3 regions of the Kitasatospora sp. NBC_00070 genome follow, and region 1 is predicted to be linked to each of the others. Evidence: riboswitches for the same ligand, from Rfam matches in the RefSeq annotation. Region 1 holds a riboswitch; each other region holds the start of a gene.
The links. A riboswitch is a leader RNA that binds a small molecule or an ion and turns the genes downstream of it on or off. The one in region 1 is predicted to bind cyclic di-AMP.
Positions count from the first base shown of each region.

Region 2: it holds a riboswitch for cyclic di-AMP, as region 1 does, so the genes downstream of both, OHV05_RS20670 (transglycosylase family protein) here and OHV05_RS19055 (M23 family metallopeptidase) in region 1, are expected to answer to the same signal.
Region 3: it holds a riboswitch for cyclic di-AMP, as region 1 does, so the genes downstream of both, OHV05_RS05070 (transglycosylase family protein) here and OHV05_RS19055 (M23 family metallopeptidase) in region 1, are expected to answer to the same signal.

Region 1 covers NZ_CP108247.1:4,099,887-4,109,781, forward strand. The annotation lists gene OHV05_RS19020 (SpoIIE family protein phosphatase) at 1-1,506, opposite strand, end outside; gene OHV05_RS19025 (PP2C family protein-serine/threonine phosphatase) at 1,822-2,955, opposite strand; gene OHV05_RS19030 (hypothetical protein) at 3,040-3,240, opposite strand; gene OHV05_RS19035 (TetR/AcrR family transcriptional regulator) at 3,364-3,936, opposite strand; gene OHV05_RS19040 (alpha/beta fold hydrolase) at 3,936-4,760, opposite strand; gene OHV05_RS19045 (4-oxalocrotonate tautomerase family protein) at 4,864-5,061, shown strand; gene OHV05_RS19050 (YiaA/YiaB family inner membrane protein) at 5,069-5,359, opposite strand; cyclic di-AMP (ydaO/yuaA leader) riboswitch at 5,576-5,737, shown strand; gene OHV05_RS19055 (M23 family metallopeptidase) at 5,750-6,556, shown strand; gene OHV05_RS19060 (hypothetical protein) at 6,602-7,477, opposite strand; gene OHV05_RS19065 (sensor domain-containing protein) at 7,603-8,355, shown strand; gene OHV05_RS19070 (hypothetical protein) at 8,445-9,170, shown strand; gene OHV05_RS19075 (hypothetical protein) at 9,121-9,895, opposite strand, start outside.
Region 2 covers NZ_CP108247.1:4,468,860-4,478,754, reverse strand. The annotation lists gene OHV05_RS20695 (NAD(P)/FAD-dependent oxidoreductase) at 193-1,569, opposite strand; gene OHV05_RS20690 (exopolyphosphatase) at 2,022-2,963, opposite strand; gene OHV05_RS20685 (DUF501 domain-containing protein) at 2,960-3,613, opposite strand; gene OHV05_RS20680 (septum formation initiator family protein) at 3,610-4,050, opposite strand; gene eno (phosphopyruvate hydratase) at 4,177-5,463, opposite strand; gene OHV05_RS20670 (transglycosylase family protein) at 5,669-6,382, opposite strand; cyclic di-AMP (ydaO/yuaA leader) riboswitch at 6,388-6,538, opposite strand; gene OHV05_RS20665 (cytochrome P450) at 6,750-8,009, opposite strand; gene OHV05_RS20660 (SDR family NAD(P)-dependent oxidoreductase) at 8,170-8,577, shown strand; gene OHV05_RS20655 (MazG family protein) at 8,805-9,791, opposite strand; gene OHV05_RS20650 (hypothetical protein) at 9,820-9,895, opposite strand, start outside.
Region 3 covers NZ_CP108247.1:1,078,936-1,088,830, forward strand. The annotation lists gene OHV05_RS05050 (ATP-binding protein) at 1-14, shown strand, start outside; gene OHV05_RS05055 (DUF397 domain-containing protein) at 135-371, opposite strand; gene OHV05_RS05060 (sirohydrochlorin chelatase) at 711-1,556, shown strand; gene OHV05_RS05065 (hypothetical protein) at 1,835-3,910, opposite strand; cyclic di-AMP (ydaO/yuaA leader) riboswitch at 4,144-4,346, shown strand; gene OHV05_RS05070 (transglycosylase family protein) at 4,333-5,508, shown strand; gene OHV05_RS05075 (hypothetical protein) at 5,656-6,003, shown strand; gene OHV05_RS05080 (LacI family DNA-binding transcriptional regulator) at 6,093-7,115, opposite strand; gene OHV05_RS05085 (glycoside hydrolase family 13 protein) at 7,141-8,835, opposite strand; gene OHV05_RS05090 (sugar ABC transporter permease) at 8,945-9,844, opposite strand; gene OHV05_RS05095 (carbohydrate ABC transporter permease) at 9,841-9,895, opposite strand, start outside.

The DNA.
Region 1 (9,895 bases):
CGCCCGCTGCAGCTCGGTCGCCCGGTGGTGGTGGATGTCGTACAGCCTGGCCCGTTCCAACGACTGGGCCAGGATGCCCGCGAAGGCCGAGTACATGGTGCGGTCCTCCCGGCTGAAGGCCCGCTCGGTGGCGAAGGTGATCAGGCAGGAGCCGACCTGCCGCCCGGACGCCACCAGCGGCAGCACCGCCCAGGCCGCCGGGGCCAGCGGATTGCCGGTGGCCCGCTGCCCCGGCTCGCTGAACAGCGGGACGGCCCGGGCCAGCGCGGACTGCATCACCCCGGCCGACAGGTCGTGCAGCCGGCTCAGCTCGGTCCGGTACGGGCCGCCGAAGACGGTGTGCGAGACCGGCAGCAGCCGGCCCTCGTCCACCAGGTCGAGCACCAGGCTGGCCGCACCCAGCGCGGGTCTGGCTATGTCGGTCATCGCGGTGGTGACGTCCCGGACGCTGACCGCCCGGGACAGCGTCCTGGTCAGCGCCAGCAGCAGCGCCGACCTGGCGCCCGCGACCGGCCCGTCGGCCGGCCGGGTGCCGGGGTCGGCCGCCTCACCGGTGCGCTGACGGTCGGTCAGCAGGCCGGCCACCCGGACCGGGCGGCCGTGGGTGTCGAGCATCACCTCGCCGTCCTCCTGCACCAGCACCGAGCTCCCGTCGTCCCGCCGGACCCGGTAGCGCAGCCGGTACGGACCGCCGGAGGCGAGCGCCTCGGCCATGCCCGCCTGGAGGTCCGGCAGGTCCTCGGGGTGCACCAGCTTGGCCAGGTCCGGGGCCGGCGCGGTCTCCGCGGCCGGCGGGGCGGTCAGCCCGAACAGCCGGTACGCCCGGGCGTCCCAGGCGGTCTCCCCGGTGACCAGGTCCCGATCGAACGCCCCCGCCCCGGCCGCCAGCGCCGCCAGCGCCAGCACCGGCTGCCCGGACGGCGTCCCGCCGGCCCGGACCCCGGGCGGCAGGTGCGGGTCGACCGCCTGGACGTGGTCGATCAGATGCGAGATCCGGTGCGCGACGGCCTCCGCCAGGGTCTCCAGCACGTCGATGTCCCGGCGCGGCACGGTGCCCCGGTGAGCCAGCGCGAGCGCCAGCGCCCCGATCGCCACCCCGTCCACCAGCAACGGCATGACGGCCAGCGCGACCAGCCCGGTGCCCCGGCCGGCCAGCGTCTTCGGGTAGTCGGCACTGGTCTGCTCCGGGCTGAGCAGCACCGTCTCGCGACGCCGCAACGCGAGCGCGGCGGGCAGGTCGGACGTGGGGTCGACGGTGCTGTAGTGCTCGTGCGCCCACTCCGGCAGGCCGTGCGAGGCCGCGAGCCGGAGCATCCCCTCGGGATCGGTCAGGTACAGCGCCGAACCCTCACCGGTGATCCAGGCCGGTCCCTCCGCCAGGATCGTGCCGAGCAGCTCGGTGGCACTCCCGCTGCGCAGCAGCAGCCGGACACACCGCATCGACGTCCGCGGCCCCTGCACCCGGGTCTCGTCCTCCGGCGGCAGCCATGGCGAGGTCAGGTCCATCGGAAGCCCCGCCCTTCCGCTCGCTCATCTGCCCAAAGTAATGCTGAACATCCTATTTGCTCACCCCCTATTTGGCGGTTTAGCCACAACCGCCCGCTCGGGTCACTGCGCTCCGGGCTCAACCACCAGGGGCTCGGGGAACTGCGACGCCGGCCTCGTAAAGGGTGATCGTCGCGTGGGCGGTCAGGCACTCTCGCAGTGACCCGATCGCCAGATCTCCTCGCCCACGCGGCGGAGCCGCAGATCAGCAGAGCCCCGAGCCCCTGGGTGGTAGACGGCTGAGCACCTGCCAAAGACTGAGCGCCCTGCGAAGGGTCAGCCGCCGGCGCCGAGGCGGCGGAGCACGACGAGGGTGCGGTCGTCGGCGACGTTGCGGGCCACCGTGCCGATCAGTTCCGCCGCCGGGTCGCCGCCGCCGTAGCGGAGCAGCGGCGTCGCGGCCCGCAGCAGCCGGGCGATCCCGTCGTCGATGTCCTCGCCGGGGACCTCGACCAGGCCGTCGCTGTAGAGCAGCAGCGAGTCGCCCAGGTCGAGCCGTCCCTCGGTGGGCGGGTAGGGGGCGCCGGGCAGGATGCCGAGCGCCGGGCCGCCGCCACCGTCGAGCAGCAGCCAGCTGCCGCCCGACTCCCGGCGGTACTGGGCGGCCGGCGGGTGGCCCGCCGTGAAGATCCGGTAGCCGCCGTGCGAGGGGTGCAGGGCGAGGTGGACGGCGGTGGCGAACCCCTCGTCCCAGCCGAGCCGGGCCAGGAAGTCGTTGGCCGTGGGCAGGAAGGACTCGGGCGGTACCGAGCCGAGCAGCATGGCGAAGGCGCCGGAGAGGTGCATCGACCGGGCCGCCGCCCGGCTGCCCTTGCCGGAGACGTCCACCAGCAGGACCTCGAGCAGGTCCCGGTCGGGGCGGTGCGCGGAGAGCACGAAGTCACCGGAGAAGAAGGTGCCGCTGACCGGGGCGAGCGCCTGGTGGAACCGCCAGTCCAGCAGGTGGTCGGGCAGCCGGCCGAGTGCGGTGGTGCGTTCGGAGAGTTCCAGCAGCATCGCGTCGCCCCGGGTGCCGCGCAGGCCGAGCCGGCTGCGGTGGCGGGAGGTCAGCAGCACCACCACGGCCGCCGCGCCGACCACCCAGGCCGAGCCGGGGGTCACCCCGAGCGGTTCGCGCAGCCACCAGCAGGCGGCCAGGCCGACCGCGACCCCGAGCAGCAGGCCGCACTGCCGGCGGGTGTGCAGCAGGAAGCCGCCGAGGATCAGCGGCAGGGCCAGCGCGGAGGGCGGACAGCCGGTGGGGGCGGCGATGGCCAGCAGTGAGAGCAGTCCGACCAGGAGCAGGAGCAGCCCGAGCGCGGCCTTCTCGGCGGTCGGATCGCCGTCCAGCAGCTGACCGGCCCAGCGGCCCGCCGGGCCACGCCGCAGCCGCCCGGTGATCTGCCGGGCCATCGTGGTGACTGCGGGCACCTGACCTCCGCCTGGGCTGACCGTCCGTCAGCTCAATCTAGCGTCAGATGTCCGTTTCATCCCTCTGTCGGCGGCCGGACGGCCTCACTGGCCGTCGCACTCGCCGTACGACTGGCGGGCTCCGGCGGTGACCGGGCGGAGCGAGCGGGCGCCGAGGAGGACCTCCAGGAACCGCCGCGCGGTACTCGGCCCCGGCGCGTCGACGGCGGCCGGAGCGGCCAGGGCCGCGCGCTGGCCGGGGATGCGGGTGGTGGCGGGACGGGCCGTCCGTGCGGTCTGCGTCATCTGCCCACATCCTTCGTGCTGGTGACAGGCGGGGATGCCTGAACCCTGCCAGTGTCGGCCGGTCTTGGCGACGGAACGGTCTCGAAAACCACCCGAACGGATACCGTTCCGCCGAACTGAGGTTTATCCCGCTGCGGGCCACACCCGCAAGCCCTCCACCACTACCCGGATCAGCCGCTGCCGAGTCACCGTCAGGTCCGCCGCCATCCGGAACGCGCCGCCCGCGGCGAGCGAGGCGAAGCCGTGCGCCGTCGAACGGACCGCCCGGGCGGCGTGCACCGACTCGTCGCCGGTCAGGCCGTAGCCGTCCAGGACCGTGATGATCACCCCGACCAGCCGGGCGGCGGCCCGGGTCAGGTCCGGGTCCGGGTCGGGGGCCTGCGGCAGGGCGGCGTACCGGCGCGGGTGCTGCTCGGCGTAGTCCAGGTAGGCGTTCAGCAGGGCGGTCATCGCCTCGTCCCGGCTGCGGCCGACCGCCGAGTCGGCCAGCCGCTCGGCCAGCTCCTCGGTGACCCGGACGGCGATCAGCCGGCGCAGCTCGGTCAGACCGCCGGTGACGTGCTTGTAGAGCGAGGGGGTGGCGACCCCCGCCCGGGCGGCCACGGCGGCCAGGGTGAGGCCGTCGGAGCCCTGGGCGTCGATCAGCTCCAGGGCGTGGTCGACCACGGCGGCGGGGGAGAGTCCGGCCCTCGGCATCAGGCGACCTCGTCCAGGAAGGGGAGCAGGGCGTCGGCGGTGGCCTGCGGGAACTCCGCCATCGGGTAGTGCCCGGCACCGTCGATCATCACCTTACGGGCCTTCAGCGCGACCGCCTGGCGGTCGGCCACCGCGGCCGGGTCCGGGAAGTCCGGGTCCTGGCTGCCCATCAGGACCAGCGCGGGGCAGCGCAGCCCGGCCGCCCAGCCGGTCGGCGCCGAGTCCCCGGTGACGTACCCCCGGGTGGCCTGCTTGCGGCCGGGGGTGCGCAGGGCGGCCACGGCGGCGCTGCGGTACTCGGCGAAGTCGGCGGGCTTCGCGGTCGGGTACGCCTTGCCGAGGTAGCCGCCCCAGACGGCGGGGACGTGCACCAGGGCGAGGCCGAGCACCTTGAGCAGGGCGCGCTGGAGGGCGGTCGGCGGCAGGTTCTCCACGAAGGCGTCGACCAGGGCGATGCCGGCCACCCGCTCGGGGGCCAGGCCGGCGGCCCGCAGCACGGTGGCGCCGGTGTAGGAGTTGCCGACCAGGGCGGCCCGCTCGATGCCCAGGTGGTCCAGCAGGGCCAGGGTGTCCTCGGCGATCGCGGCGGGGGAGTAGTCGCTCCAGGCGATCGAGGACTCGCCGAAACCGCGCAGGTCCAGGGTGACCACCCGGTGGCCGGCCGCGGTGAGCAGCGGGCGCAGGTGCCGGTACACCGTGCGGGAGTCCAGCATGCCGGGGAGCAGGACGACCGGCAGGCCGGTCTCGGTGGCGGTGTCGTCGTAGGCCAGCCGGCCGCCGGGGACGTCCAGGTACTGGGTGGTGAAGGTCTGCGTCATAGCCATAAAGCTAAGGCTAATAGCCTTAGCCGTCAAGTGCCCGTCGGCCCGGGGAGCCGGTGGGATAGCGTGCGGGGCGATCGCACCGCACCGAACCTGAGGGGTCGTCATGCCGTTCATCAACGTCAAGCAGCTGGCCGGTCGGACCGTGGAGCAGCGGGCCGAGATCGCCCGCGAGCTCACCGAGACCTACGTCCGGATCACCGGTGTGAGCCCGGAGGCGGTGACCGTGGTGATCGAGGAGATCCCGCTGGAGAACTGGGCGGCGGGCGGGGAGACCTACGCCGCCAAGCGGGCCGCGGGCTGACCGTCGCTCAGATCCCCTCGACCCGGAACGGGTCGTGCTCGGCGAGCAGCTTGTCGAGCCGGGCCTGGTCGACCCGGGAGGAGATCTGGCCGGCGTCCTGGCGGTCGCGGACCACCTTGGCGAGGGTGAACGCCGCGGTGACCTCGTAGAGCAGGCCGACCGCCAGGAAGCCGCGCATCCAGGGGTCGACCGGCAGGTAGGCGATCCCGATCACCAGGGCGGCGGAGGCCAGGGCGAAGGACAGGACGGCCTGCAGGTAGTAGGCGTTGGTGGTCCGGGGCTGCATCGGAGTGCTCATGTCCCGAGGGTCTCCAACTCCCTTGCCGGGCGCCTGAGTACGGATACTCAACCGGCCGTCGCGCACCGTCACCGAGTAGTCGAGCAAAAGCCGCATTCCGGTCACGGGTCGTCAGAAGAGATGGACTGCACCTCGCTAGCCGCTTGGAATCATGGGCTCCTAGGATTAACGTTTGATAACGCAGCGCGGTCGGCAACGCCGTACCCAGAACGGCACCGTGCGCCGTCGCCTAATCCTCAGGACCCGCCTCGCCGGTGGGTCCGGGAGCCGGGGAACCACCGTTCCTTGGGGTGAATCGACCGAGTCCCGCACCCGGTCGTAGGAGACCTTCCTGCTCCGAACCCGTCAGCTAACCCGGTAGGCGCGAAGGAAGGAAAGGAGCGCGCCTCCGTGGCGTCGACGCACTCCCCGGCACACCCCCGTACCGACTCCGGCAACCAGCTGCTGCTGGACCACCCGGACGCAGCCAGGCACCGGATGCCCCGTCAGCCCCGCTCCGGCGGTCCGCTGATCGGCGTCACCGCGATGACCGCAGCCCTCGGCGCGACGGCCTTCGCCGCCGCCGCCCCGGCCGGTGCGGCCCCGCAGCCGCCCGCCGTCGCGGCCGCCGACTCCGCCGACCAGGACGGGCCGCAGCTGCTCCTCTCGGCCGACCCCGGGCTGGCCCTCGCCGCCCGGATCCAGCTCCAGGCGGACGGGCAGCGCACCGCCGCCGACGAGTCCGCCCGGCTGGCCGCGGCCCAGGAGGCGGAGGCCAAGCGGGCCGCCCAGGCGGCCGAGGCCAAGCGCGCCGAGCAGCGCGGCGCGTTCGCGGCGCCGACCACCAACTACGAGCTGACCGCGCACTACGGCCAGTCCGGCTCGTACTGGTCGCACCTGCACACCGGCCTGGACTTCGCGGCGCCCACCGGCACCCCGGTCACCGCGGTCGGCGCGGGCACCGTCACCTCGGCCGGCTGGTCGGGCGCGTACGGCTACCGGGTGATCGAGACCCTGGGCGACGGCACCGAGATCTGGTACTGCCACCTCTCCTCGATCGTCACCGCCTCCGGCGAGGTCGCCCCCGGCACCGTGCTCGGCAAGGTCGGGGCCACCGGCAACGTCACCGGACCGCACCTGCACCTGGAGGTCCGGCCGGACGGCGCCGCCCCGATCGACCCGCTGGACTGGCTGCGCGAGCGCGGCATCAACCCCTGACGCACCGTCGGAGCCGGGCCCGCCGAGACGGCGGGTCCGGCTCCCTCACTCCTCCGCCGCGGTCCGCTCCGCCTGCTCGGCGAGGTACGCCTCGATCTCCTCGGTGCCCGGCTCCGGGGCCAGGTCCGGGTACTCGTGCACCAGCAGGGCGGGGAGCCCGGGGACGGTCCACTCGCCGATCAGCCGGAGCGCCTCCTCGGCCACTGCGGCCTCGAAGCCGTCGAAGTCGCCGGAGAGCTCGTCCGGCATCGGCAGACCGAGCGCGTTCAGCCCGGCCAGGTTGCGGTAGCTGCGCTGCATCAGCCGGTTCTCCAGCAGCATCCGGGCGCCGTCGGTGGCCATCCCGATCGAGATCAGCCTGGTCCGCCCCCAGCCGCCGTCGGCGTCGATCTCGTCCAGCTCGGTGAGCGCGCCGTACGCCTCGGCCCGCTGCTCCGGCGTCAGGTCCCGGAAGCCGTCCAGCCAGGCCCGGACCGCCGCCTCGTCGGTGGTGTCCACCCCGGCCGCCCGGAGCAGCAGCGTGTACAGCCGGGGCCAGGTGACCAGGTGCGGCTGGCGGAGCAGCCCGCAGAGCAGCTCGCCCTGCCAGTCCACCTCGGCGTGCAGCCGCTCCTGCCGCTTGGCGTTCAGCCGCCGGGCGGCCCGCTGACGGTCGATCAGCAGCCCCACCGCCCGCCCGTACGCGCCGGGGTCGGCGGCCGGCTGGACGTACATGTAGATCCGCTCGTACAGCAGCTGCTCGACCACCGGCGAGCTCAGCTCGGGGTAGCCGTCGTGCATCCGGCCGTCCCCCAGCTCCAGCAGGGCCAGCACCGTCCGGACCGCCTCCACCGGGACGGGTTCGAGCCCCTGGTCGGCCGCCCAGGCGAGCAGGTCGTCGGCACGGGTGCGCGGGCTGAGCCGGAGGTCGTCGTCGTTCACCCTCGTACGGTAGCCGCTGCCCGGGCCGGGAGCCGTCCGTCCCGGACGGGGGTGGGGTAATCCCCACCCCCGGTCCGCCGGGGGACCTCATGTCGCGGACGGCTCCGATCGGGCACCTTTGAGGGGTGGGCAGCGAGCAGGGCAACCAGACCGAGGAGCCGGTGATGACCAGTCAGACCTTCCCGTACGCCGAGCGCAGCAGCAGTGTCGGCAACAGCAGCGGTCGGGTGCGGCCGGGGTTCTGGCGGGCGCCGTTCGCCGCTGCCACCTACCGGGAGGTCGGCTTCGTGCTCGGCTCGCTGCCGATCGCGATCCTGGGCTTCACCTTCGCGGTCACCTTCTTCTCGCTCGGGGTCGGCCTGCTGGTGACCGCGCTCGGGTTCCCGGTGTTCGCCCTGTTCACCTCAGGATCGCGGGGCTTCGCCGCGCTGGAGCGGCACCGGGCCGCCACCCTGCTCGGCACCGAGGTCGCCGCCCCCGCTCCGGTGGCGCAGTCCCGGCCCGGCTTCTGGGGCTCCGTCACCGCCCGGATGGCCGACAAGGCGGGCTGGAAGGCGGCGCTGTACCAGGTGCTGATGCTGCCCTGGAGCATCCTGAGCTTCACCCTGACGGTGACCTTCCTGGTGACCGGCTGGGTGCTCGCGCTCTACCCGGCCTACCACTGGGTGTTCGCCCGCTACACCGACTGGCCGGGCTACCGGGTCTACGACTTCACCACCGACGCCGGGGCGCACCACGAGTACTACCTCACCTCGGCCGGGGACCTCGCGGGCGTCTCGCTGCTCGGCCTGGTGCTGGTCTTCCTGACCCCGGCGCTGATCCGCGGCCTGACCAACCTCTCCCGGGCGGCGGTCAAGGGGCTGTGCGGCAGCCGCTGACCGGATGCGGCCCAGCCGCTCCCGTGCTCCGATGAACAGGCCCGGTACCGCTCCCCGGTACCGGGCCTGACGCATCCCCGGGAGGTCCGGTGCACACCCCCGGCACGCTGATCACCTCGCGTCCGCTGGACGAGTACTGCGGCCTGTTCGGCCTGACCAGGGCCGCGCTGGCTGCGGTGCCCGGGCCGGTGCTGGACTGCCCGGGCGGCGCGGCCGGGCTGACCGCCGAGGCCCGTGAGCTCGGCGTCACGGTGATCGCCACCGATCCGGCGTACGCGGCCCCGCGGCCCGAGCTCACCGCGCTGGCGGTGGCCGGCCGGGACCGGATGGCCGCCTGCCTGGCGGTGGCCCCGGAGCGGCACCTGCCCGCCGGGCAGTTGTGCCCCGAGCGCTACCTGCGCAGCTGGGACCGGGCCCGCCGGCTGTTCGCGGCCGACAGTGCCGCCCGGCCGGAGCGCTACGTGGCCGCCGCGCTGCCCGGACTCCCGTTCGCCGACGGCTCGTTCGCGCTCACCCTGAGCGCCTACCTGCTGTTCGCCTACCCCGAGCTGTTCCCGCCCGAGCGGCAGCTCGCCGGGCTGCTGGAGCTGGTCCGGGTCACCGACCCGGACGGCGAGGTCCGGGTCCACCCGCTGCACGACGGCGCCGGCCGCCCCTGCCCGCACCTGCCGCAGCTGCGCTCGGCGCTGGGCGAGCACCGGGTGGCCAGCGAGATCGTCAGGTTCGCCCGCCCGGGCGACGGCCGGACCCGCCGGGTGCTGGTGCTCAGGAAGGCGCGGCGGTGGGGCTCGGGACCTCGGCGGGGAGCTTCTTGAGGATCTCCTCGCCGACCACCCGGCGGCGGGAGTCCCGCGGCGCGGTCCTGACGTTGCGCAGCTTGTCCTCCACCGCGAAGCGCAGGCTGCGCTTCTCCTCGGGGGTCAGCGGGAGCTGGAGCACCGCCTCCCGGGCGGCCAGCATCGCCTGCAGCAGCTCGAACGCGGACAGGTCGCTGCGGATCGCGCCGATCACCAGCGGCAGGTTCTCGTGGTCCGGCCGCCCCTGGAACAGGGCCAGCGCCTGCACCCGCAGACCCTCGGTCTCGGCCTCGAACAGCTTCCTGACCTCGGCCGGGCTGAAGTTCAGCTCCCGGGCCCGGCGGACGGTCTGGCCGACCGAGTCGGCCAGCGTCTGCCGGTCGGCGGTGGACAGCGCGCGGGCCAGCCGGAGGCGGGTGAGCAGCCAGCCGGAGAGGAAGCCGACCACGGTGAAGTACACCGCGAGCGAGGCCGCGAAGGCCGAGGCGCCGCTGCCGTTGCCGACCACCGGGGCCAGCGCGTCGCCGAGCTGTGCCAGCCGGCGCGGCAGGGTGCCGATCTGGGTCAGCCCGGCGCCCAGCAGGATCTTGGTCAGCCAGTCGGAGACCTGCTCCAGGTTGGTGTTCGGCGCGTAGCTCGCGGTGGACGTGGTGCTCAGGTCGGCGGGTTGGGCCGCCGCACCGCTGGTCAGCAGCCGGGGGATGCCGAACAGGAACCCGACCGCGCCGCCGACCATCATCGAA
Region 2 (9,895 bases), 370 kb from region 1:
CGGGCCGGTGCGGGCAACGCAGCAGGCCCCCGCCGGGAGGGTTTCCGGTGGGGGCCCGCTCTGCTTCGCTCTGAACTGCTGTACTCCGCCCGGTCGCACGGCCGGCTGAGCACCACGGAGGTCGTGGTCCGGCGACGCTGCCGGGCGGAGAGCCTCCGACTCATACCCCGGGTCGTCCCGGGGCCAGTCGTCCTACTTGCTGCTCGCGAGCTCCTTCACCGGCTCGGCGGGGGCGGCGACCGCCACCGGCTTCGGCGCGGGGGCCGCGGCCTCCTGGAACGCCTCGAACGGCTTCTCCATCTCGGCCAGACCCACGGTCTCGCGCTTGAGGAACATCGCCAGCGTCCAGTCGGTGAAGACCCGGACCTTGCGGTTCATGGTCGGCACCCGGCTGCCGTGGTACAGGCGGTGGAACCACCAGGCCGGACGGCCCTTCAGCTTGTACTTGCCGAAGAGGATCGCCACGCCCTTGTGCAGGCCGAGACCGGCCACCGCACCGAGGTTCTTGTGCTTGTACTGGGCCTGCGGGAAGCCCCGCATGCCCGAGATCACGTTGTCGGCGAGCACGATCGCCTGACGGACCGCGTGCTGCGCGTTCGGCGGGCACCAGGCGCCCTCGCCGACGGCGAGGTCGGGCACCTGGGCGTTGTCGCCGGCCGCCCAGACGTAGTCGAAGCCCTGGACCTGGAGGGTCGGGGCGGTGTCCACGTGACCGCGCGGGCCGAGCGGCAGACCGAAGTGGTTGAGGATCGGGTTGGGCTTGACGCCGGCCGTCCACACGATGGTGGAGGCGTCCGCCTCGACGCCGTTCTTCAGCACCACGTGCTGGTCGACGCAGGAGTCCATCGAGGTCTCGATGTAGATCTCGATGTTGCGCTCTTCGAGCTTCTCCTTGGTCCACAGACCGAGGTCCGGGCCCATCTCCGGGAGGATGCGGTTGGCCGCCTCCACCAGGATGAAGCGCATGTCGTCGCGGCTGACGGTCTTGTAGATCTTCGCCGCGTCCCGGGCCATGTCCTCGACCTCGGCGATGGTCTCGACGCCGGCGAAGCCGCCGCCGATCACCACGAAGGTCAGGGCCTTGCGGCGGATCGCCTCGTCCGTGGTGGACTCGGCCTTGTCCAGCTGCGCCATGACGTGGTTGCGGAGGCTGATCGCCTCCTCGACCGTCTTCATGCCGATGCCGTGCTCGGCCAGGCCGGGGATCGGGAAGGTGCGGGAGACCGAGCCGGTGGCCACGACGAGGTAGTCGAAGGGCAGCTCGTAGGCGTCGCCGGCCGCGGGGTGGATGGTCGCGACCTTGCGGGCGTGGTCCACGCCGGTCACGTGACCGGTGAGCACCTCCGCCTTCTTGAGGGCGCTGCGCAGCGGGGCAACGAGGTTGCGAGGCGCGACGTTGCCGCCGGCCGCCTCGGGGAGGAAGGGCAGGTACGTCATGTACGACCGCGGGTCGACGACCGTGACGGTCGCTTCGCCGTAGCGCATCTTCTTGAGGATGCGCATCGCGGCATACAGGCCGACGTAACCACCGCCGACGATCAGGATGCGAGGACGCTCCGTGGTGCTCATATCCGAAAGTATCCACCCCCGGTTGGGGGCACCTTCGTGAGGCCCGTCACAAGCCACTGGACAGCACCTGCTACACTGCCCGGCCACACTTTCCCGGCCCGGGTGTCAGGCCGCGCCGCCGGGCCGGCTCCCGCCTGGCACCCCGTCGATCGGGCGGCCCTGAGCAGCAACGATCCCCGGAACGAGCGGGTTCCCGCACTGGTGTTTCGATTCCATTACCGACCCCGAAGCCTGCCTGCGATCCGATGGACACCCACCGGAGTCGACCTTCGGTCCCGCATTCCGGACGGAGCGGGCGTCGGAGTGCGACGAATGACTGGATCGCCATGTGAAGAAATTCACGAAGTTTCTCGCGGCACGCCGTGCAGCGCGCGGCCCCGGGTGCCACAGCGGCGTCCCGGGGCCGTCCGGACGGGGTCCGGCAGGGGTCTTCGAGGGGGTCGGGCGGAGGGTCAGGAGACCAGGCTCCAGGCGATCCCGTCGAGGATGTCGTGCTCGCTCACCACCAGCTCGGCGGCGCCGGTCCGCTCCATGATCTCCAGCAGCACCAGGGCACCGGCCCCGATCACGTCCACCCGGCCCGGGTGCATCACCGGGATCGCGGCCCGCTGCTCGTGGGTCATGGTCAGCAGCCGGCCGGACACCTCGCGGACCTGGTCCACCGTCAGCCGGGCGTGGTGGATGACCTCGGAGTCGTACGAGGGCAGCTCCAGCGCGATGCCCGCCACTGTGGTGACGGTGCCCGCCAGGCCGACCAGGGTGGCCGCGGTGGTCAGCGGGACGGCCTCGGCCGCCACGTCCAGCGCGGCCCGGACGTCTGCCCTGACCCGGTCCTGCTGCTCGGGCGTCGGCAGCTCCGTACCGGCGAGGTGCCGCTCGGTCAGCCGGACGCAGCCGATGTCCACCGAGCGGGCCGCCTCGACCCGCTCGCCGCCGAGCACGAACTCGGTCGAGCCGCCGCCCAGGTCGAACACCAGGTACGGACCGGGGAACTGACCACCGGTCAACTCCTTGGTGGCGCCGGTGAAGGACAGCCGGGCCTCCTCGTCGCCGCTCACCACGGTCGGCTCGACACCGAGGATCTCCCGCACCCCGGCGACGTACTCGGCGCTGTTCTCGGCGTCCCTGGAGGCGCTGGTGGCGACGAACCGCAGCCGGTCCGGGCCGACCCCGTGCTCGGCCAGCACGGCGGCGTACTCGCGGCAGGCCGCGAAGGTGCGCTCCAGCGCCTCCGGCGCCAGCCGTCCGGTCCGGTCGACGCCCTGGCCGAGGCGGTTGATCACCATCCGGCGGTCCAGGTCGGTGATCTCCCCCGTCTCCGGGTCCAGATCGGCGACCAGCAGCCGGATCGAGTTGGTGCCGCAGTCGATCGCGCCGACCCGGGTGGTGCTCACGCGGACTCCCCGGTCTGCTCGGCGTCCTGCTCCGCCTCGGCGCGCTTCTTGGCGGCGCGCTCGGCGGCCAGCTGCTCCTTGGCGGCGATCACGGCCGCGTGGTCCTGGTTCTTGGCCCGGTTCCTGGCCACCCGGCCACCGGCCGCCTCGACCTCCTCGGGCGAGACGCAGGGGCCCTTGGCCCACCACTCCTCCAGCATCCCGATCGCCTCGTCGCCGAGCGGGTTGACCCCCGGACCGGCCGCCAGCGAGTGGCCGACCAGCACGTGCAGGCACTTCACCCGGTCCGGCATGCCGCCGGCGCTCGGGAAGCCCTCCAGCACCTCGATCGCGTCCCGGCGCGCGACGTAGTCCTCGTGCGCCTTCTGGTACGCCGCCGCCAGCTCGGGATCCTCGGCCAGCCGGGCGGTCTGATCCTTCATCACCCCGTCCGCCTCCAGGGTGCCGATCAGCGAGGCGGCCTTGGGGCAGGTCAGGTAGTAGAGGGTGGGGAACGGCGTGCCGTCCGGCAGCCGGGGCGCGGTCTCCACCACGTCGGGGTTGCCGCACGGGCAGCGGTGCGCCACCCCGCGCAGGCCGCGCGGGACGCGGCCGAGCTGGGCCGCGATCGCGGCGACGTCCTGGTCCGGGACGGTCGGGTTCTCAGTCATGGGGATGTGCTGCCTCTGGCGGGTACGGGGGTGGAGTCGGCCTGGTCGACCGAGTCCCAGACACTGGCGTACCAGGGCTGGGCGGCCTTGGCCTGCGGGGCTGCCCCCGCGTCGGCCGAGGAGGACTTGCTGCTCGGCGGGTTCGGGTCCACCGAGATGAAGGGGGTCTCGCCGGGCATCGCGTAGTGCAGTCGCTGCCGGCCCTGCGCCTTGACGAACTCCGGGTCCTGCCAGCGGGCCCGCTCCCGGCGGAGCTGCTCGACCTGCTGCCTGGCGTGCTCGGCCTTGGCCCGCTGGGCGGAGATCTCCGAGCGCTGCGAGATGAACTGCCGGGTCGGGTAGGCGAGGATCGCCACCAGCGAGCAGAGGACGAGCACCAGCACGGTGGCCCGGCTGGTGAAGCGCGGTCGCGCCGCCAAGCCCGGAATCTTCCACATCGCTGGTACCCCTCCTGATCACATGCCGGTGCCCCGGCCCTCCACCCTACGGGGTGGGAGCCGGGGCACCGGTGCAGACGCCTGTGTGTCAGTCCGCCGACCGGCGGGCCCGACGTCCTGGTGTGACTACTCGGCCGACTTGAAGCGCGGGAACGCGCCGCGGCCGGCGTACTCGGCGGCGTCGTCGAGGATCTCCTCGATGCGCAGCAGCTGGTTGTACTTGGCGACGCGCTCGGAGCGGGCCGGGGCGCCGGTCTTGATCTGGCCGCAGTTGGTGGCGACGGCGAGGTCGGCGATGGTGACGTCCTCGGTCTCACCGGAGCGGTGCGACATCATGCAGCGGTAGCCGTTGCGCTGGGCCAGCTCGACGGCGTCCAGGGTCTCGGTCAGCGAACCGATCTGGTTGACCTTCACCAGCATCGCGTTGGCGGTGCCGGTCTCGATGCCACGGGCCAGGCGGACCGGGTTGGTGACGAACAGGTCGTCACCGACCAGCTGGACCTTGTCGCCCAGCTCGTCCGTCATGGCCTTCCAGCCGTCCCAGTCCTGCTCGTCCAGCGGGTCCTCGATCGAGACCAGCGGGTACGCGGCGACCAGCTCGGCGTAGTACGCGATCAGCTCGGCGGAGGAGAGCGCCTTGCCCTCGAACTGGTAGGCGCCGTCCTTGAAGAACTCGGAGGCGGCGACGTCCAGGGCGAGCGCGACGTCCTTGCCCGGGGTGTAGCCGGCCTTCTTGATGGCCTCGACGATGAGGTCGAGCGCCTCGCGGTTGGAGTCGAGGTTCGGCGCGAAGCCGCCCTCGTCGCCCAGACCGGTGGAGAGGCCGCGCTCCTTCAGCACGCCCTTGAGCGTGTGGTAGACCTCGACGCCCCAGCGGACGGCCTCGGAGAAGGACTCCGCGCCGATCGGCGCGATCATGAACTCCTGGATGTCGACGTTGGAGTCGGCGTGCGACCCACCGTTGAGGATGTTCATCATCGGGACGGGCAGCACGTGCGCGTTCGGGCCACCGAGGTAGCGGAACAGCGGCAGGTCGCTGGCCTCGGAGGCGGCGTGCGCCACGGCGAGCGAGACACCGAGGATCGCGTTGGCACCGAGCGAGGACTTGTCCGGGGTGGCGTCCAGGTCGAGCATGGCCTGGTCGATCAGGCGCTGCTCGGTGGCGTCGTAGCCGACCAGCTCCGGGCCGATCTGCTCGATGACGGCCAGCACGGCCTTCTCGACACCCTTGCCGAAGTAGCGGTTCTTGTCGCCGTCACGCAGCTCGAGGGCCTCGAAGGCACCGGTGGAGGCGCCCGACGGGACGGCGGCACGGCCGGTGCTGCCGTCGTCCAGACCGACCTCGACCTCGACCGTGGGGTTGCCACGGGAGTCGAGAATCTCACGGGCTACGACGACATCAATGGACGGCACGTGGCATCTCCTTGACGGAAGCGGGATGTGTTGTCGTTACGACCAGAGCCTAACCGCACCGGAGCCCGGGGCCACGCTGACCTTGGTCCCGTCTCACCGTGTGGCCCGGCTACTCATCGGTAGTTCACCTGAATGACCGCAAACGGGGCCGTACCACCCGGAAGTGGTACGGCCCCTGCTGACGGAGTGTCGCGGGAGTTCCGCGTCAGCCGAGCTTGAGCAGCTGGCCCGGCAGGATCAGGTCGGGGTCGCCACCGATGGTGGACCGGTTGGCCTGGTAGACCTGCTGCCAGTCCTGGCCGTGCGCGGCGGCGATGTCCGAGAGCGTGTCGCCGGACTTGACGGTGTATCCGCCGGTGGCGGGCGCCGGGGCGGCGTGCTTCGGCGTGCTGACCTTCGGCGCGTCCACCTTCGGGGTGGCGGGCTTCGGCGCGGTCTCCTGCTTCGGTGCGGCGGCCTTCGGGGTGGCCTTCGGCGCCGGGGTACGGGTCTCCGAGCGGGAGGACTTGCCGGCCGAGGTGTCGACCTGGGCGGCCGAACCACCCTTGCTCAGGCCGGCCTTGACGGAGCAGACCGGCCAGGCGCCGGGGCCCTGCGAGGCGAGCACCTTCTCGGCGACCGCGATCTGCTGGCCCTTGCTGGCCTGGTTGGCCTGCGGGGCGTAGGACTGACCGCCGAACGCCTTCCAGGTGCTCGGGGTGAACTGGAGGCCACCGTAGAACCCGTTGCCGGTGCTGATGCCCCAGTCGCCGCCGCTCTCGCACTGGGCGACCTTGTCCCAGGTGTCGACCGGGGCGGCGTGCGCGCCGGTGGCGGTCAGCAGCGGGAGTGCGAGGCCGACGCCCGCGACACCCGCCACGGCGATGGCCTTCTCGGTCTGCGTACGACGACGATGACGGCCCGAACCGGTGAAGAGCATGAAGAAGTCCCTCTCCGCACGCCTGCGAGGTGAGCTGTCGGGTTCGGACCGGGAGGTGGCCCGGCCGCCACTGCTGGCGGCTTCACCCCAAGCCGTGGGGGACGGCGACTTACCTGGGTCCCCCGCCCCTGCCCAAGGGTCTGGTCGGTGTCCCGGCAGCGCGGCGGGCAGGATTCGGCGTTCCGCGCTCGGGGTTCGCAGCTGCGAACACCAGGGAGAGTAAGCAGATGACCCGATGGATCACAAGCTTATGTCGAACAGATCACACAGAAATCACGCTCCGCTGCGGGTCGTCCACAAACCATACTGGTATGTCCGGATTGATGTGTACTCAGATCACGCCTGATCAGATCTGACCGACACGCCGTCAGTGCGGGTCGGTGACCTCCGGCGTGAACGAGACCGGCAACTCCCGCAGCCCGCGCATGATCAGCCCGCCCCGCCAGCGCAGCTCCTCCGGTTCGGCGGCCAGTTGGAGGTCGGGCAGCCTGGTCAGCAGCGTGGCCAGGGCGAATTGACCCTCCAGCCGGGCCAGCGGGGCACCGATGCAGTAGTGGATGCCGTGCCCGAACCCCAGGTGCGGGTTGTCCTTGCGGGCCAGGTCCAGGGTGTTCTCCGCGGCGAACCTGGCCGGGTCCCGGTCGGCCGCCGCCAGCACCACCAACACCGGGTCGCCGACCGGGATGTCCACCCCGCCGATGGTGAGCGGCTCGGTGGCGAACCGCCAGGTGGCCAGCTCCACCGGGCCGTCGTAGCGCAGCAGTTCCTCCACCGCCGTGGCCAGCAGCGCCGTCTCGCCGCGCTGCACCGACTCCTGCAACAGGGCGCGCTGGGCCGGGTTGCGGAGCAGCGCGTAGGTGCCGTTGCCGATCAGGTTGATGGTGGTCTCGAAGCCGGCGAACAGCAGGATGAAGGCCATCGCCGCGGCCTCGTTCTCGGTCAGGTGCTCACCGTGGTCGCTCGCCCGGATCAGCCCGGAGATCAGGTCGTCGCCCAGGTCGGCCCGCTTCCGGTGGATCAGCTCCAGCAGGTAGGTCCGGATCCGCTTCACCGCCCGGCCCACCCCGCCGCGCTGCCCGCCGTGGTGGCGGATCATCGCCCCGGCCCAGTCCCGCAGGTCGTCCTGGTCCTCCGGCGGCACCCCGAGCAGGTCGCAGATCGCGTAGATGGGGAGCGGGAAGGCGAACTCGTGGATCAGGTCGGCCGACCCGCGGGCCGCGAAGTCGTCGATCAGCCGGTCCGTCAGCTGCTGCACCCGGGGCTCGAACTCGGCCACCCGGCGCGGCGTGAACGCCTTCGACACCAGCCGCCGCAGCCGGGTGTGGTCCGGCGGGTCGATGTTCAGCAGATGCGTCATCAGATCCGCCTGCCGCTCGCCCGGGATGCCGACCCGGCCGGTCTTGTGCGCCTGCCCGCTGTGGTGCGCCGGGTTCTTCGACAGCCGCCCGTCCGCCAACGCCTGCCGGGCGTCCGCGTACCGGGTGACCAGCCACGCTTCCACCCCGCTGGGCAGCGTGGTGCGGTGCACCGGCGCGTGCTCGCGCAGCCACGCGTACGCGGGATAGGGGTCGGCGGCGAACTCCCAGGTGAAGAGTTCCGGCTGGGTGGTTCGGTACGTGTCCGGCATGTCGTGCACCGTAACCTGCCACAAGAGGAGTGAGCTGGGTCACCTGGCGGGTAATTGCTCTTGCGGAGGATCGTGGCGTGCTTACGATCCTCCGATACGGTCTCGGTGGACGCCGGTGCGGCGTGCTCCACCGGGCGTAGCTCTTTGGGAGGAGCAGGCCATGCGGGTAGCCGGGGCAGTGGTGGTCATCGCGGTGCTCGAAGGCGGTTCGGGAATCGAGCTGGCCCGCCGGTTCGCGGCGGCCGGGGCCGCCGGCATGCTGATCGCCGACCAGCGCCCCGGGGTCGCCGAGGACCTCGCCACCGAACTCGACCGGCCCGGCTGCCCCGTGGTCGGCGTCAGCGGCGACGCCCGGCAGCCCAGTGACGTGGCCGCGCTGGTGGCCACCGCCGCGGAGCACCTCGGCCCGATCGACCTGTTCTGCGTGGCGGGCCCCGACGGCGAGCGCATCCTCCCACTGGCCGAACTCCCCGACCACCTCGACCCGCTGGCCGAACTCCTGGCCCAGATCGGCGACGCCATCAGCGAGGTCATCCCCCGCCAACGCGGGGTCCACGTCCCGCACTAGGCAGGCCCTCGGGCATCTACGGTCCAGGGGCTCGGGGCTGCGCTGTTGGCAGGCGCTCAGCCGTCTACTACCCAGGGGCTCGGGGAACTGCGAGGAGATCTGGCGTTCGGGTCACTGCGAAAGTGCCTGACCACCTACGCAACGATCACCCTGAACGAGGCCGGCGTCGCAGAGCCCCGAGCCCCTGACCGTAGAGCTGAAGCACCTGCCAAAAAGTCGGCGACTGCCTACTTCTCGGCGGAACGGATGTCGTCGCGGTAGGCGCGAGCCGCCCCTCGGAGGGCCGCGTCGATGTCCACGTCGGCGTCGTAGGCGCGTTGGGCGACCGCGAGGAGCAGTCGGCCCGCCGACTCCGGGGTGAGCTCGGTCGGGAGGGCGTACGGGGCGTCGGGGACGGCGGTGAAGCCGGCCCGGCGGACGCGGGAGACCAGCTTGGCCGCGTAGGCGAGTGAGGGGAGCCCGGCGGGGACGCCGTCCAGGATGGAGTCGCGCTGCTTCTCGGCGGCCTTGAGCTGCTCCCAGTTGGCCTCGACCTGGGCGGACCCGGTGGCCTCGACGTCGCCGAACACGTGCGGGTGGCGGTACATCAGCTTGTCCACGATGTCGCCCGCCACGTCGTCGACGGAGAACGGCTCCTCGGTGTCCTCCTCGGCGATCCGGGAGTGGAAGAAGACCTGGAGCAGGACGTCGCCGAGCTCCTCACGGAAGGTCTCGCGGTCGCCCTCCTCGATCGCCTCGACCAGTTCGAAGGTCTCCTCGACCAGGTACTTCACCAGCGAGTCGTGGGTCTGCTCGGCATCCCAGGGGCAGCCGCCGGGCGAGCGGAGCCGGTCCATCACCGAGACCAGGTCGAGCAGTCGGGCGCCGGGCAGGTCGTAGGAGCCGGGCAGCAGCTCGATCTCCGGCACCCGGCCGGCCTCCTCGACGGCGATCCGGGCCAGCGCGTCGGTGAGCCCGGGGTCGCCGTCGGAGCTGCCGAGCCAGACCACGGTGCCCTCGGCGCCGGTCAACAGCCGGGCCAGCGCCGGGGCGGTGTCGCGCTCGACGAGTTCCACCTCGACGCCGGCCTGGCGTACGGCGGGGAGTTGGGGGTGGTCCTGGTCCCCGGCGAGGACCCGGGTCGCCCCGTGCAGTGCCTGCCAGGCGGGCCAGGAGAGCAGGCCGGGGGCGACCCGGTGGGTGGTGGTGAGCAGGATCAGCTTCGGAGTGTCCACCCTTCGAACCTACCTGGCCGGGCCGGCGTCAGGCGCCGCCGGCCACCGGCTGCCTGAGCCAGTCGGAGACGGTGTTGGTGAGGCCGATCTGCTGGACGTCCCAC
Region 3 (9,895 bases), 3.0 Mb from region 1:
GGCGCTCCGCCTGAGGTCGCGGGCACCGCCGGGACGGCTCCGCCCGAACGCTCCACCAGTACACGAGGACATGACGAAGGCCGTCGCGGTGACTTCCACGACGGCCTCTGACGCACCACCAGGATGACGCCGGGTCAGCCGGCCAGGTGGTCGAACTCCCCGTCCTTCGCCCCGAGCAGCAGGGCGGTGATCTCCGCCCGGGTGTAGATGAGCGCGGGTCCTTCCGGGAACCGGGAGTTGCGCATCGCGACGTCGCCGCCGGGCAGCGCCGCGAACTCCACGCAGTTCCCCTGCGAGTTGCTGTGCCGGCTCTTCTGCCAGACCACGTTTTCGAGGTCCGCAGCAGCCATGCCGTTGTAAGTGTTCTGCATTCGAATTCTCCCCGACGTGCCTGGCGTTCGCCTCACTTGACGTGATGATAGCTCCAGTGCACGTGCATCAGCACGGGTGTTTGCGCGTGCACCGTATGGGCATCATCCCTCCACGAGGCCCGTCGGGCAGGCAAGTTGGCGCCACTTATGCGGACAAATCCGAGCGATTCGTGAACATACCGATGACTGCGCGTACTCGAACTCCAGCGGGTTGTCGATCTTGCCGGGCTTTTCCCGCCGCCTCACGATCCGTCACCTCGGCCGGATTGTGACGCCGATCACCGTCCGGAGAGCGGGCCGACTGTGGTCCGGTCCACGGAATGTCCTACGATCTCCGCCATGAGCACAGCAGCCATCCCGGGCCCGCCACTGCCCGTCCGCACTCCAGGCTCCCGTGCGCGGGGGCGCCACCGCCGTCCCGAGCGGCCGGAGATCCCGGCGGGTTCGCCGTCGTTGGTGCTGGCCGTCCCGGCCACCGCCGGTCCGGAGTCCCGCCCCGTGGTCGAGGAACTGCTCTCGATCGTCCGGGGCGAACAGCCCGGCATCGAGGCGGCCGCCGCGTACCTGGAGAGCACCGATCCGGAGTACCCCACCGTCGCCGAGGTGCTCGCCCGGGCCGCCGGGGCCGGGCTTCCGGCCCCGGTCCTGGTGCCCCTGCTGCCCGGCCCGCACGGCTTCCTGACGGACCTGCACCGACTGGCCGCCGAGACCGGCGCCACCGTCACCGACGTGCTCGGCCCGCACCCGCTGCTCGCCGAGGCCGTCCACGTCCGGCTCTCCGAAGCCGGGCTGGCCCGCGCCGACCGGGCCAGGCTGTTCGCGATCGCCACGGCGGCGGACGGCGTCGTCCTCACCACCGCCGGCGGCGAGGAGGCGGCCGCGGCCGCCGGGATCACCGGAGTGCTGCTGGCCGCCCGGCTCGCGGTTCCGGTGGTGCCGGCCGCACTCGACGTGCCCGGCTCCGTACGGGCCGCCGTCGAGCACCTCCGGGCGACCGGGTCGGTCCGGCCGGCCCTCGCCCCGCTGGTGATCGGCCCCGAGGCCGACCCCGAGCTGCTGGCGACGGCGGCGGAGGAGACCGGCTGCCCGGGGGCCGCCCCGCTCGGCGCCTACGCGGCGCTCGGCCAGCTGATCGCTTCGGCGTACCTGTCCGCGCTGGAGACCGTGCTCGCCGACCAGGCATAACGCTGCGCTCGGCTTTCCCAGGGGCTCGGCGCTGCGCCTTTGGCAGGGCGTTCGGGGCTACGGTCCAGGGGCTCGGGGAACTGCGAGGAGATCTGGCGTGCGGGTCACTGCGAAAGTGCCTGACCACCTACCCAACGGTGACCATTTCCGAGGCCGGCGTCGCCCACGCGGCGGAGCCGCACAACCGCAGAGCCCCGAGCCCCTGACTACCGCAGCATCTGCCAAAAGCAGGGCCCCGAGCCCCTGACTCCGTAGCGGGCCGAGCATCTGCCTGATGGTCAGGCGAGGCGGGTGGTGCGGGCTGCGGTGTCGTGGAGGGCGAGTTGGGGGGTCGTCACCGGGCGGGGGGCCGGGGTGGCGGTGGTGGGGGTGCGGGAGTTGTCGCGGCGGACCTCGACGGCCTGGGTCTGGCCGGCCGGGCGGAAGACGATGCGTTTGGGCTCCGGCAGGGCGGGGTCGAACCAGAGTTCGGGGCCGCCGAACTCGCAGTCCAGCACCGCGATGTCCTCGGGTGCCCCGCCGTCCAGCGCGCGGAACGCGACGCCCGCCTTCCGATAACCCGTCAGCCGACTGCGGGTCACCAGGACGGTCTCCCCCGGCAGTTGGTGGTGCATGGTGGAGACCGCGAAGTCGGACTGGCCCGCCGCGTCGATCAGCAGGCCGTCCAGGATCGTCCCCTTGTCCCGGCCGAGCGCGTGCAGCGCCACTCCCCCGGCGGCGTTGCCGTACAGGACGCTGCCGGTGTAGTCGAAGTCGTTCAGGTAGGCGCCGTGCTCGATGCCCCAGCCACCGTTGTGGTATGCCACGAACTGGCCGACCACGTGGTGGTGTTGGGCGTTCAGCCAGACGAAGATGCCGTTCTCGAGGTTGTTGTGGGCCAGGCAGCGTTCGAAGGTCCAGACGCCCTCGCTGGTCTCCGGCCAGTGGTAGCCGGAGGCGCCGGTCGCCCCCTGGACGCCGACCGCCACGCAGTCCCTGGCCACGCCGCCGGTGCCCGCGCCGAGACTGAAACCGGTCAGCCGGTAGCCGCGCGGGTTGGGGTCGAAGAGGGTCCGGGAGGCGACGCAGGAGTCGTAGGTGATGTCGTCCGACGGGCCCTGCGGGGTGCGGGTGTCCAGCGGCCCGTCCCACCAGTAGGCGTCCTCCCAGGTCTGGTGGCTGATGCAGCTGCGGAAGGTGATGCCGTGGCTGGCGTGTGGGACGAAGGCGTGGCTGCCGGTGTCGCGGACCACCACCCCCTCGACCACGGTGCCCCGGCTGGTGTCGCCGAGCATGTGGAAGTGCAGCCCGTACCGGCCGAGGACCGGCTCGGTGACCGCCTTGCCGTTCCACTGGTCCTTGCCGGGGCCGCGCGGTCCGAGCCAGCGCAGCGCGGCGTGCCGGACGTCGGACTTCCGGGAGCTGGTCAGGTGGACGTGGGCGCGGCCCTTCTCGGTGCCCTCGATTCGGACATTACGGGTTAAATTCAGCACTTCCGCCCCGACGGTGACGCCCCCTCCGGTCGCCACCCGGGGATGCGGGTACTTCAGCGGGCCGTCCAGGGTGACCGTACCGCCGCTGATCGAGGCGATGGTCCGCAGGTCGTACCGCTCCGAGAAACCGTCGCCGGCGGGCGCCCCGGTCGGGGTGACGGCGAGCTCGTCACCGGGGCGCCAGCCGGTCGGCTCGGTGGCCAGGGTGATCCGGGTGTCGCCGGCCTTCAGCGCGCCGGTGGCGCGCACCCAGGCCGTCCTGGCGGCGCCGTCCAGTCGGAGGTAGCCGGCCCCGGTGACCCAGAGACCGGTGTCGTCCGGCATCAGCGTCATACCACCGCCCTGGAAGCGCCGTTCGTCCACGTCGGGGAACCGCAGGGTGTGCAGGGCGGCGTCGGCCGGGGCCAGCGTCAGACTGCCCTTGACCTCGACGTTGCCCGCCGAGCTGAGCACCACCGAGCGGTCGGCCGCGAAGGTCAGCGAACCGGATGCTTCGACCACCAACGAGCCGACCGCCGCATCGCCGTCCAGCACCACGTGGTCGGCGATCCGGACGGCGGCGGCCGGGCCGGGCAGCTTGCCGCCCCAGCCGGCCGGGTCCGACCACGGACGAGCCGGCCGGCTCGGTTCCGGGGAGGGCGAAGGCGACGGCTCCGGGGAGGCGGACGGCAGCGGGTCACCGTGCGAGTGGGCGGCCCCGGGCGTGGGCGGCGGCGGAGCCGAGGCGACGTCAGGGGCGTCACCGGTGTGCCGGACCAGCTCCTCCACCCCGATCGCGGCGGCCGCCGTGCCGGCCGCGATCCAGCCGAGTAGCTTTCTGCGCCCGGTCTTTGCCGAGTCGTTATCTTCCGGTCCCGCTCCGGGCCTCTTCGCGTGCCGCATGGTGCCGCGCACCCCTCCCCCGGGCCGCGCCTGCGGCCGCCTCGCCTGAAGCATAGGCAAGTCCCTTGAACGGGAAGGGATTTGATCAGATTCGATCGAAACCCATCACCGGAACGGACACTTCAGCATCATGAAGGTTCCATAAAGAAAGCATGATCCACATCACAGAGGTTTGCGGTTTGAACTTAAGTCTGTCTAACGTGCTCCCCTGTTCGTGGCCACACGGACCCAGTTCATCCGGAACGCCGAGTCCTGCCATCGGATGAACAGGCAGCAGAGCAAAACACCATGGCAGGGGCGGGGGAACCACAGGTAAGTCGCCTGCAATTGGTCCGATTTGACCGATTTCAGGCTTGGGGTGAAGCCGTGCTCACGCACGGCCGGGCAACTCCAGCCCGAATCCGACAGCTCACCTCGCAGGCGTGGGAGAGGAACGCATCTTCATGCTGTCCAGCAGCGCGTCCAAGCGCACCCGCCGTCTGATCGCCGCGACCGGTGTGGTCGGCATCGGCCTCTCGGTCCCGTGCCTCACCGCCGGTTCCGCGTCCGCCGCCACCGTCTCCACCTGGGACAAGGTCGCCCAGTGCGAGTCCACCGGCGACTGGAGCATCAACACCGGCAACGGCTTCTACGGCGGCCTCCAGTTCACCTCCAGCACCTGGGCCGAGTTCGGTGGCAAGCAGTACGCCGCCCAGGCCAACCAGGCCAGCAAGGGCCAGCAGATCGCGATCGCCGAGAAGGTGCTCGCCTCCCAGGGCCCCGGCGCCTGGCCGGTCTGCTCCGTGCAGGCCGGACTGACCAAGGGCGGCGGCGCCGCCCAGGTCGACACCTCCTCGACCGGCACCACCGCCAAGACCACCACGCCGAAGGCCACCACCCCCAAGGCGGCCACCCCGGCGCCGAAGGCGGCCGAGCAGCAGACCACCACCACGACCACCGCGGCCAAGAGCTACACCGTGGTCGCCGGTGACTGGCTCTCCACCATCGCGCAGAGCCAGAACGTCGAGGGCGGCTGGGAGAAGCTCTACGAGCTGAACAAGGCGATCCTGTCCGAGGGTCCGGACATGATCTACCCGGGCCAGCAGCTGGCCCTCGGCGGCACCACCACCGTGGTGACCAGCGCGCCGAAGTCGACCGCCCCGGCGCCGAGTTCGTCGTCGGCCGGTACCGGCGCCAAGACCACCAAGAGCACCAAGGCCGCGTCCGGCTCCACCGCCACCACCGCGGTGGCGGCGACCGGCAGCAAGGCCGCCGCGATCAACTTCGCGATGTCCAAGCTCGGCCAGGCGTACGTCTACGGCGGCAGCAGCAACGGCGGCTGGGACTGCTCGGGTCTGACCCAGGCGGCCTTCCGCCAGGCCGGCATCTCGCTGCCCCGGGTCGCCAACGACCAGGCGGACGCCAGCACCCGGGTCTCGCTGGACAACCTCCAGGCCGGCGACCTGCTGTTCTGGTCGAACAACGGCAGCAACTCCGGCGTCTACCACGTCGCCCTCTACATCGGCGACGGCAAGTACGTCGAGGCCGCCAACCCGCGGGCGGGCGTGAAGACCGAGTCCATCGCCAACTGGGCGCCGGACTTCGCCGGTCGCGTCTGACGCACCCCAGGCCGCTGCCCCGGAGACCCTGGTCGGCTCCGGGGCAGCGGCCTGCCCGCAGCGATTATCCTGGCGGTGATGTGCGCCTTCGCTTCGTCGGTCATGTCGCGGAGTTGCCAGCCCACAGTTCGACCGCGAGGACCAGCCATGACCGTGCCGCCCACCGCGACCCAGCGGATCGCCGAGACCATCCGGCCCGCGATGCTCCAGGGTCTGCAGAACGCCGACCTCGGCGGCGCCGCCGGCACCCAGCACATCAACGCCTGGGCGGACTGGATCGCCGAGGCGGTCTTCCACACCGCCGTCCAGCCGCTGGCCGTCGAGCGCGACGCGTTCGCCGACCGGGTCGACACCCTCAGCGAGGTCGCGAAGCGGCACAAGGCGAACTACCTGGACGCGGTCCAGGACGTCCAGCGCCTGAACAGCCGGGTCGCCGAGCTGGAGGCCGAGCTGGCCGAGCTGCGCGCGGCCCCCGACGAGCCGCCGACCGACTGACCGGGTCGGCCCGCCCGTCCAGGAGGGCTGACCGGACGCACCGAGGCGGGGCACGAGAGAGTTCTCGTGCCCCGCCTCGGTGCGTCCGGTCAGCCCTTGGCGTGGGCGCCCGTCGAGCCGCGCATCACCAGCTCGGGCTGGAACATGAACTCGGCGCGCTGCCCGGGGCTCCCGCCGACCTCCTCCAGCAGGGCGTCGACGGCGGCGGTGGCCATCGCCTCGACCGGCTGACGGATGGTGGTGAGCGGCGGCTCGGTGAAGGCGATCAGCGGCGAGTCGTCGAAGCCGACCACCGAGACGTCCTGCGGCACCGCGAGCCCACGCTGCCGGACCGCCCGGATCGCGCCGAGCGCCATCATGTCGCTGCCGCAGACGATCGCGGTGCAACCCTTGTCGAGCAGCGCGTTGGCCGCGGCGTGGCCGCCCTCGACGCTGAACAGGGTGTGGTGGACCAGCCCTTCGGCCTCCGCCTCGGTCAGGCCGAGCAGCTCGCGCACCGCCGCCGTGAAGCCCTCGATCTTGCGCAGCACCGGGACGTACCGGCGCTGGCCGACCGCGAGGCCGATCCGCTCGTGGCCGAGCTCGACCAGGTGCTGGACCGCCATCCACATCGCGGCCCGGTCGTCCGGCGAGATGAACGGGGCGGCGATCTTCTCGCTGTACCCGTTGATCAGCACGAACGGCACCTGACGGCCGGTCAGCTTGGCGTACCGGTCGTGGTCGGCGGTCGAGTCGGCGTGCAGACCGGAGACGAAGACGATGCCGGCCACCCCTCGCTCGACCAGCATCTCCACCAGTTCGTCCTCGGTGGAACCGCCCGGGGTCTGGGTGCAGAGCACGGGGGTGTACCCGTGCCGACTCAGCACCTGTTCGATCACCTGGGCCAGCGCCGGGAAGATCGGGTTGCTGAGCTCGGGGGTGATCAGGCCGATCAGGCCGGCGCTGCGCTGCCGCAGGCGGGTCGGGCGCTCGTAGCCGAGCACGTCCAGGGCGGCCAGCACCGTCTGCCTGGTCGTGGCCGAAACCCCTGCTTTGCCGTTGAGGACGCGGCTGACGGTCGCTTCACTGACCCCCGCCTGCGCCGCGATGTCCGAAAGTCGCGCCGTAGTCACGATCCCAGAGCCTATTGCAACCACGTCAGACCGCCCACCAGATGGTGCTGTCCGCCGGCAGCAGGGTGGCACCGTCCACCGCGACGGCTTCGGTGGAGGAGAGCAGGATACGGCCGGGGGCCTCGATCCGGACCGGCTCGGCGCCGACGTTCACGGTGCAGACGAAGGAGCCGCGACGGAAGGCCAGCACCCCGGCCGGGGTGTCCAGCCACTCCACCGAGGCACCGGCCCCGAGGTCCGGGTGCTCCCGCCGGACGGTCAGCGCGCTGCGGTAGAGCTCCAGGGTCGAGGTCGGGTCCCCGGCCTGCGCCTCCACGCTCAGCCCGGCCCAGTCGGCGGGCTGCGGCAGCCAGCTGGGGCCGCCGACGGTGGGGCCGAAGCCGTACGGCGCCTCGGTGCCCGACCACGGGATCGGCACCCGGCAGCCGTCCCGGAAGCCGTCCTGACCGGCCTGCCGGAAGAACGACGGGTCCTGCCGGACCTCGTCCGGGAGGTCGGTGACGTCCGGCAGACCGAGCTCCTCGCCCTGGTAGACGTAGGCGGAACCGGGCAGCGCGAACATCAGCAGGGTGGCGGCCCGGGCCCGGCGCAGGCCGAGTTCGCGGTCGCCGGGGGTACGGATCTGGGTGCCGAGACCGGGCGGGTTGGCGAACCGGGTCGCGTGCCGGGTGACGTCGTGGTTGGACAGCACCCAGGTCGCCGGGGCGTCCACCGGACGCATCGCGTCCAGCGAGGTGTCGATCACCTCGCGCAGCTCGGCGGCGTCCCAGGAGGTGCCCAGGTACTGGAAGTTGAACGCCTGGTGCAGCTCGTCCGGGCGGACGTAGTTGGCGGTCCGCTGGACGGTCGGGGTCCACGCCTCCGCGACGCCGATCCGGTCGCCGGGGTACTCGTCCAGGATCCGGCGCCAGGCGCGGTAGATGGCGTGCACGCCGTCCTGGTCGAAGAACGGCATCACGTCGTTGCCGAGCAGCTTGAGCTGGTCGGCGCCGCCCAGGTCGGGCAGGCCCGGGGCCTTCACCAGGCCGTGCGCGACGTCGATCCGGAAGCCGTCCACGCCCATGTCGAGCCAGAACCGCAGGATCGAGCGGAACTCGTCGGCGACCGCCGGGTTCTCCCAGTTGAAGTCGGGCTGCTCGGGGGCGAACAGGTGCAGGTACCAGTCGCCGTCGGTGCCGTCCGGGTTCACGGTGCGGGTCCAGGCCGGGCCGCCGAAGATGGACTCCCAGTCGTTGGGCGGCAGTTCACCACTGACGCCCTTGCCGGGACGGAAGTGGTAGCGCTCGCGCAGCGGCGAGGCCGGTCCCTCGCGCAGCGCACGCTGGAACCACTCGTGCTGGTCGGAGGAGTGGTTCGGCACCAGGTCCACGATGATCCGCAGGCCCAGCTCGTGCGCGTCCCGGATCAACCCGTCCGCGTCCAGCAGGGTGCCGAACATCGGGTCCACCGCGCGGTAGTCCGCCACGTCGTACCCCGCGTCCGCCTGCGGCGAGGCGTAGAACGGCGACAGCCACACCGCGTCCACGCCCAGCGCCTTCAGGTACGGCAGCCGGCTGCGGACACCTGGCAGGTCACCCATGCCGTCCCCGTTCGAGTCGGCGAAACTGCGCGGGTACACCTGGTAGATGACCGCATCCCGCCACCAGCCTCTGGAGGCAGCACCGTTCGCAGCGATGGACTCGGCGGCGGGCCGGGAGGTGTCGGCCAGGTTCTGGGTCATGGACAGTCATCCCTTGGGGACTAGGTGTCGTCCCGCCGGTCCGGGGTACGGACCGGCGGCACGCGGCAACAGACGGAGGCGGGTGCTGAGTTGACGGTACGTCGAAGCGTCAGGACTTGGCCGCGCCGGCGGTCAGTCCGGCCACGAGGTGACGCTGTACCAGGTAGAAGACCAGGGCTGCGGGAAGTGCGATCAGCACCGAGGTGGCGGCCATCAGGTTCCACTGGCTCTCGTACTGGCTGACGAAGGTCTGCAGACCGACCGCCAGGGTGTACTTGCCGGAGCTCAGCAGGAAGGTGGAGGCGAAGGCCACCTCGGCCCAGGCGGTGAGGAAGGAGTAGAAGGCCGCCACCGCCAGGCCCGGGCGGGCCAGCGGGATGATCAGGCGCCAGAAGGTGCCGAACGGGCTGAGCCCGTCCACCCGGCCGGCCTCGTCGATCTCCACCGGGATGGTGTCGAAGTAGCCCTTCAGCAGCCAGGCGCAGTACGGCACGGTGGTGGCCGAGTAGACCATGATCAGGCCGGTGTAGCCGTCCAGCAGCTTGAGCGCCGAGAGGATCGTGTACATCGGCACGATCAGCACCGCGATCGGGAACATCTGGGTGACCAGCAGGATCCACATCAGCTGGCGGTGCCCGGCGAAGCGCATCCGGGAGACCGCGTAGCCGGTGGTGGCGGCGACCAGCACGCCGAACACGGTGGTGCCGCCGGCCACGATCACCGAGTTGAGGAACCAGGTGGCGAAGTCGGTCTCGAACAGCACTTTGGAGTAGTTCGAGAAGGTGATCTTGTCGAAGATCTGCCCGGGGTGCAGGTAGTCCATCTTGTCCGGACCGAGCGAGATGAAGCCGATGTACACCACCGGGAAGAGGGCGACCAGGCTGGCGACCACCAGGGCGCCGTGCGAGAGGGCGCGGACCAGCGGGGTGCTCTCGCCGCGTCGGCGGACCTTGGCCGGACGGGACGCCGGGGCGGGGGTCTTGACGGTCTCTTCGATGGTGGCGGTCATCGGGAAGCCTCTTCGTTCCGGGCCAGCCAGCGACGGTAGAAGCTGGTGAAG